3 regions of the Citrobacter freundii complex sp. 2025EL-00176 genome follow, and region 1 is predicted to be linked to each of the others. Evidence: predicted binding sites of a transcription regulator. Region 1 holds the regulator's gene; each other region holds the start of a gene.
What was found. Region 1 encodes LexA, which represses DNA repair genes until DNA is damaged. Its sites were predicted from a motif close to TNCTGTATGTACATACAGNA; they were not measured.
Positions count from the first base shown of each region.

Region 2: a site for LexA is predicted at 1,513-1,532, ahead of mutH (DNA mismatch repair endonuclease MutH). Genes of this name have one in related genera too.
Region 3: a site for LexA is predicted at 1,106-1,125, ahead of rmuC (DNA recombination protein RmuC). Genes of this name have one in related genera too.

Region 1 is NZ_JBRYHT010000013.1:28,992-31,267, forward strand. It holds gene plsB (glycerol-3-phosphate 1-O-acyltransferase PlsB) at 1-100, opposite strand, end outside; gene ACVXHP_RS19925 (diacylglycerol kinase) at 272-640, shown strand; gene lexA (transcriptional repressor LexA) at 750-1,358, shown strand; gene dinF (MATE family efflux transporter DinF) at 1,490-2,276, shown strand, end outside.
Region 2 is NZ_JBRYHT010000004.1:111,423-113,698, forward strand. It holds gene ACVXHP_RS11190 (TerC family protein) at 1-512, opposite strand, end outside; gene mutH (DNA mismatch repair endonuclease MutH) at 588-1,283, opposite strand; gene rppH (RNA pyrophosphohydrolase) at 1,968-2,276, shown strand, end outside.
Region 3 is NZ_JBRYHT010000017.1:18,979-21,254, reverse strand. It holds gene ACVXHP_RS21680 (dienelactone hydrolase family protein) at 1-2, opposite strand, end outside; gene udp (uridine phosphorylase) at 268-1,029, shown strand; gene rmuC (DNA recombination protein RmuC) at 1,170-2,276, shown strand, end outside.

The sequences.
Region 1 (2,276 bases):
CCAATTCCGGTGCAGGTTCCGCCGGAATAGACTTGCTTTTTACCAGCACGCTTAATGGTAAATTCAGTAATTTGTAGTAAATTCGTGGCCAGCCGGACATAAACGATGTAAAGCCTCTGGTTAATAATGCAAATGCGCTGCAAGGATATCAGAAAGTTTAGTGAATTTCTGGTGTATCCGGTCATACTTCGCGCTGCTTTGCCACACCCTGAAACAAACGGGGTAACGTTACAATGACATTGACGCTAATAATGTAAAAAGGTTCTTTTTGATGGCCAATAATACCACTGGATTCACCCGAATTATCAAAGCAGCAGGCTATTCCTGGAAAGGTTTTCGCGCCGCATGGATTAATGAGGCGGCATTTCGCCAGGAAAGCGTTGCCGTTCTGCTAGGCGTTGCCATCGCCTGCTGGCTGGACGTCGACGCCATTACGCGCGTGTTGCTGATCGGTTCCGTGATGCTGGTGATGATCGTTGAAATTCTCAACAGTGCGATTGAGGCGGTGGTTGATCGTATCGGCTCCGAGTACCACGAACTGTCTGGTCGTGCGAAAGACATGGGGTCGGCGGCGGTACTACTGTCCATTTTTGTCGCCCTGATCACCTGGGGCATCCTGTTGTGGTCGCATTTGCGATAAAGATTCCACAACTTCATCATTCTCCTGTTTTTTGTGCAGTTTGCGGTTCCAAAATCACCTTTAGCTGTATATACTCACAGCATAACTGTATATACACCCAGGGGGCGGAATGAAAGCGTTAACGGCCAGGCAGCAAGAGGTGTTTGATCTTATTAGAGATCACATCAGCCAGACAGGTATGCCACCGACGCGTGCGGAGATCGCGCAGCGTTTGGGGTTCCGTTCCCCAAACGCTGCTGAAGAACATCTGAAAGCGCTGGCGCGTAAAGGTGTGCTGGAAATTGTATCCGGCGCATCGCGTGGTATTCGTCTGTTGCAGGAAGAAGAAGAAGGTTTACCGCTTGTCGGGCGCGTTGCGGCAGGTGAGCCACTTCTGGCGCAGCAACACATCGAAGGCCATTATCAGGTCGATCCTTCACTGTTCAAACCGAACGCCGATTTTCTGCTGCGCGTCAGCGGTATGTCGATGAAAGATATCGGGATTATGGACGGTGATTTGCTGGCCGTGCATAAAACACAGGATGTGCGTAACGGCCAGGTTGTCGTCGCGCGCATTGACGACGAAGTGACGGTGAAGCGCCTGAAAAAACAGGGCAACAAGGTTGAACTCCTGCCAGAAAACAGCGAATTCAAACCCATTGTGGTCGACCTGCGCGAGCAAAACTTCACCATCGAAGGGCTGGCTGTTGGCGTCATTCGTAACGGTGAATGGCTGTAATCACAGGTTGCTTTCCCGACAGCCGGATAAGACGTTTGCGTCGTCATCCGGCAACGTGCCCGGTGGCGCTGCGCTTACCGGGCATGGACAACATCTTCCAGTACGTCTAACTTCTTTTCAGGCGCTATTTCATGCCTTTCTTTACCTCCTCCGACAAAGCACTCTGGCGTCTAGCCTTACCGATGATCTTCTCCAATATCACCGTTCCCTTGCTGGGATTGGTCGATACCGCGGTCATTGGTCATCTGGACAGTCCGGTCTATCTTGGCGGCGTTGCCGTTGGCGCCACCGCGACCAGTTTTCTCTTTATGCTGCTGCTTTTTTTACGCATGAGCACCACCGGCCTTACCGCCCAGGCATTTGGCGCGAAAAATCCGCAGGCACTGGCGCGTGCGCTGGTGCAACCGCTAATGCTGGCGCTGGGGGCGGGGCTGCTTATTGCACTGTTTCGTACGCCGATTATCGATCTGGCCCTGCATATTGTCGGCGGCAGTGAAGCCGTACTGGAGCAGGCCCGACGTTTCCTGGAAATCCGTTGGTTAAGCGCCCCCGCCTCGCTGGCGAATCTGGTGCTGCTCGGCTGGCTGCTTGGCGTTCAGTATGCGCGAGCGCCGGTTATCCTGCTGATTGTCGGTAATGTTCTCAACATTGTGCTCGATTTGTGGCTGGTGATGGGCCTGCATATGAACGTGCAGGGCGCGGCGCTGGCGACGGTCATCGCCGAATACGCCACCTTGCTGATCGGTCTGTTAATGGTCCGCAAGGTCCTGCATATGCGCGGAATTTCGCTGGCAATGTTGAAACAGGCGTGGCGTGGCAATTTCCGCCGGTTACTGGCGCTTAACCGCGACATCATGCTGCGCTCGCTGTTGCTGCAGCTCTGTTTTGGTGCCATTACGGTGCTGGGTGCGCGTCTGG
Region 2 (2,276 bases), on a different contig from region 1:
GCAAACATCATCACGCCCACGGCAATCACCACCGCCGCCATCATGATAAACAGATGGTCAGATAAGCCTACCGCTGTAATCACGGAATCCAGACTGAAGATAATGTCTAACAACATGATCTGCACAATCGCGCCCAGGAATGAAGAGACGCGGGTTTTCAGTCCCTCTTCCTCACCTTCAATGGATTCGTGGATCTCTTTACTGGCTTTCCAGATCAGGAACAACCCGCCGAGCAGAAGGATGAGATCGCGCGCGGATATCGCCTCGCCAAACACCTCGAACAATGGGTTTGTCAGTCGCGTGACCCAGGCGATAGAGGCCAGCAGCGCCAGACGCATAATCATTGCTGCCGCCAGCCCAATACGTCGGGCATGATTGCGTTGCGCTGTCGGGAGTTTGGCTACAACCAGAGAGAGGAAAATAATATTGTCGATCCCAAGAACGATCTCCAGCAGCGTCAGCGTACCGAGCGCAAGCCAGGCGTTAGGGTCGGTTATCCATGCAAATAACATCGAGCAAAGTCCTGCCAAAAAAAAGAAGCGGTAATTATAGGCCCGTAACGCGGCGGGTGAAAGTCCGGGCAGTGCCTATTGCTGCTGGAATAAGAAATGCCGCTCAAGCAATGCGCGCGTGAAGTTCTTTTTCAGATAAAACCCGCGCGGCAGGGTCAGGATGGGTTCGCCATGGGCGCCAATAGCTTCGGTAAGCGCCCGGGCATTGGCGGCTTTGGGACGCAGCTGTAACACTTCCCCATGCCGAGCGGTGATGCGTTCGACGTGGCCTAACACAATCATGTCCATTAACTCTTCCCAGTCCAGACGCAATTGCTGGTCTTCTTCGGCGTTCGGGCTCCAGAGCAAGGGCGAGCCGACGCGACGTTCAGCCAGGGGAATGCTGCGTTCGCCCTCTACCGGGATCCACAGTACGCGTTTAAGCTTGTGCCGCACATGGCTGGTTTCCCAGGTGACGCCAGTATTGCCAGTTAACGGCGCCACGCACACGAAGGTGGTTTCCAGCGGCCTGCCAAGGCTGTCCACAGGAATCGTTTTCAGCTCCACGCCCAGCGCCGCAAAATCCTGCTCCGGCTTGCTGCCCGCGCTGGCGCCCAGCCAAATCTCCAGCAGGACGCCAATCCAGCCTTTATCACGCTTGAGATCCTTGGGTGTGACGAGTCCCGCCATGGTCGCCAATTCTCCCAACGTGTAGCCCGCAAGCTGCCGCGCCTGAGCCAGCAATTGGGCTTCAGAGTCAGGTGGAGAAAGTAACGGATGGAGTTCTGGCATCGGGTTAACCCTTAGGTGAAAAAATGAGCAATGATTTTATACCGTGTGGACAGAGTTTATCTTTTTCCACATGCTTTATTCAATTATATGATTTATATTGGTTTTTATATTCACACGCGCGCAGTTGCGCAACAGCGATGCAGGTTTTCCAATTCTGGTCACTGACAATGAACAGGATCTTACACCATGTTATCCACAGAAAGATGGGATAACTGTGAAAAACCCCCACTACTGTTTCAATTTACAGCCTTGACGTGCGACGAAAATCGAATTTTTACACAAATTGTGCCTAACTTATTGGCATAATCTGTGGATAAAACCAACGCTGGTCGATCTTTCATCAGCCTGAAGATCGTGTGCGTGATACACATCACATTTATGCGTGTTCGTTGGTGGAGATCGTTTTTAACTTAATGAATAAAGAAGACAATTTTTTATATGTGACGAATGTCTTATTCGGACTGTTCTGGGTTTTCCCATAGTAATTCCGTACTTCTTCACAACTATATCCACAGAAAAGGTGAATAAAATCGCCTTGAATGCCCTTCTTCTGTTTATAACTCGGGCCTTCGCTGTGAGTTATTCAATTGTTATTAGAATATCGCACCCTTAACAGAGTGGTTTACCGCCTCTCAGGAGTGTGAAACAATCGTTTGTATATAAGGTTTATGTTGAGGTAGTCCGGTGATTGATGACGATGGCTACCGCCCGAATGTAGGGATAGTAATTTGTAACCGCCAAGGGCAGGTCATGTGGGCCCGGCGATTTGGTCAGCACTCCTGGCAGTTTCCCCAAGGTGGGATAAACGCAGGAGAGACAGCAGAGCAGGCGATGTACCGGGAACTCTTTGAAGAAGTGGGTCTCAGCCGTAAAGATGTACGGATCCTTGCTTCTACTCGTAACTGGTTGCGTTACAAGTTACCGAAACGTTTGGTGCGTTGGGACACAAAGCCGGTTTGTATCGGCCAGAAACAAAAATGGTTTCTTCTGCAA
Region 3 (2,276 bases), on a different contig from region 1:
ATGGTATTCTCCGTACCCTTAAATACTCAGCCAAAAAGCGCATTATTAACTATAGACATATGCAACGAACCACATTGCCTTAAACGGTCTATCTTTTGTGCAAGGCGTCCTTACATCACGCCATTTATGTGATGAATATCACTATTTTATGGTAATTGAATGCAATTGATTTACATCATGGTGATGTCTGTCACGAAAATTTGTTTATGCCTTCGGTAAAGTGTGTTTTTGCTTCTTCTGACAAAACCGATTCACAGAGGAGTTTTTATGTCTAAGTCTGATGTTTTTCATCTCGGCCTCACTAAGAACGATTTACAAGGGGCTACGCTTGCTATCGTCCCTGGCGACCCGGAGCGTGTGGAAAAGATCGCCGCGCTGATGGATAAGCCGGTTAAGCTGGCATCCCATCGCGAGTTCACGACCTGGCGTGCTGAGCTGGATGGTAAAGCCGTGATCGTTTGCTCTACCGGCATCGGCGGCCCGTCCACCTCTATTGCCGTAGAAGAACTGGCACAATTGGGCATTCGTACCTTCCTGCGTATCGGTACGACTGGTGCTATTCAGCCGCATATCAATGTGGGTGATGTGCTGGTCACCACTGCGTCTGTCCGTTTGGATGGCGCAAGCTTGCACTTCGCGCCAATGGAATTCCCGGCCGTTGCTGACTTCGAGTGCACCACTGCGCTGGTGGAAGCGGCGAAATCTATCGGTGCGACTACCCACGTGGGCGTAACCGCGTCTTCGGACACCTTCTACCCGGGCCAGGAGCGTTATGACACCTTCTCTGGTCGCGTAGTGAGCCGTTTCAAAGGCTCAATGGAAGAGTGGCAGTCCATGGGAGTCATGAACTACGAAATGGAATCCGCAACGTTGCTGACCATGTGCGCCAGCCAGGGCCTGCGTGCAGGTATGGTTGCTGGCGTTATCGTGAACCGTACTCAGCAAGAGATCCCTAATGCGGAAACGATGAAACAAACGGAAAGCCACGCGGTGAAAATCGTGGTCGAAGCTGCCCGCCGTTTACTGTAATTCTCCCGTCTGTTCAAAAAGGCCGACGCGTTCGGCCTTTTTATTTTGCGTAGTGCCTCGCAGGAAATTCCTTTTAAACTGGACGTTTATACAGCACAATTCTATTTTGTGCGGGTAAGCCGTTGCTGTAAGGGGGCGTTGTGGATATTACAATTATGATGAGTGCCGTGTTGGCGTTAGCCGCAGGGCTGCTGGTGGGATGGCTGGCGACAAAAGCGCGGGCCGATCAGATCCGTGCCGACCTCATCGAAGAGCGACGTGAACTGGATATTGCGTTAAGCGCTGCCCGCCAACAACTCGCGCAAGAAGCCCACTGGCGCGATGAGTGCGAGCTACTCAATAACGAATTACGCAGCCTGCACAGCATCAACACCTCTCTGGAAGCCGATCTCCGTGAAGTCACTACCCGGCTGGAAGCGACGCAGCAGCATGCGGAAGATAAAATCCGCCAGATGATCAACAGCGAACAACGCCTGAGTGAACAGTTTGAAAACCTGGCGAATCGCATTTTTGAGCACAGCAACCGCCGCGTGGATGAGCAAAATCGTCAAAGTCTGAACAGCCTGCTGACACCGCTTCGTGAACAACTGGACGGTTTTCGACGTCAGGTTCAGGATAGCTTTGGCAAAGAGGCGCAAGAGCGACATACCCTGGCGCACGAAATTCGTAATCTCCAGCAACTTAACGCGCAGATGGCGCAGGAAGCGGTAAACCTGACGCGGGCCTTAAAAGGCGATAACAAAACGCAGGGCAACTGGGGGGAGGTTGTACTCACTCGGGTGCTTGAGGCTTCCGGTCTGCGTGAGGGTTATGAATACGAAACTCAGGTTAGTATTGAAAACGATGCCCGTTCGCGTATGCAGCCCGATGTCATCGTCCGGCTACCGCAGGGAAAAGATGTGGTGATCGACGCAAAAATGACGTTGGTTGCCTATGAGCGCTATTTTAACGCGGAAGATGAATATACCCGCGAGAGTGCATTGCAGGAACATATCGCCTCGGTGCGAAACCATATTCGTCTGCTGGGCCGTAAAGATTATCAACAGCTTCCCGGACTGCGTTCGCTTGACTATGTACTGATGTTTATTCCCGTCGAGCCTGCTTTTTTGCTGGCACTGGACAGGCAACCTGAACTGATAACCGAGGCGCTTAAAAATAATATTATGCTGGTCAGCCCCACCACGCTGTTAGTGGCGTTGCGCACGATCGCCAACCTGTGGCGCTACGAGCATCAGAGCCGTAATGCG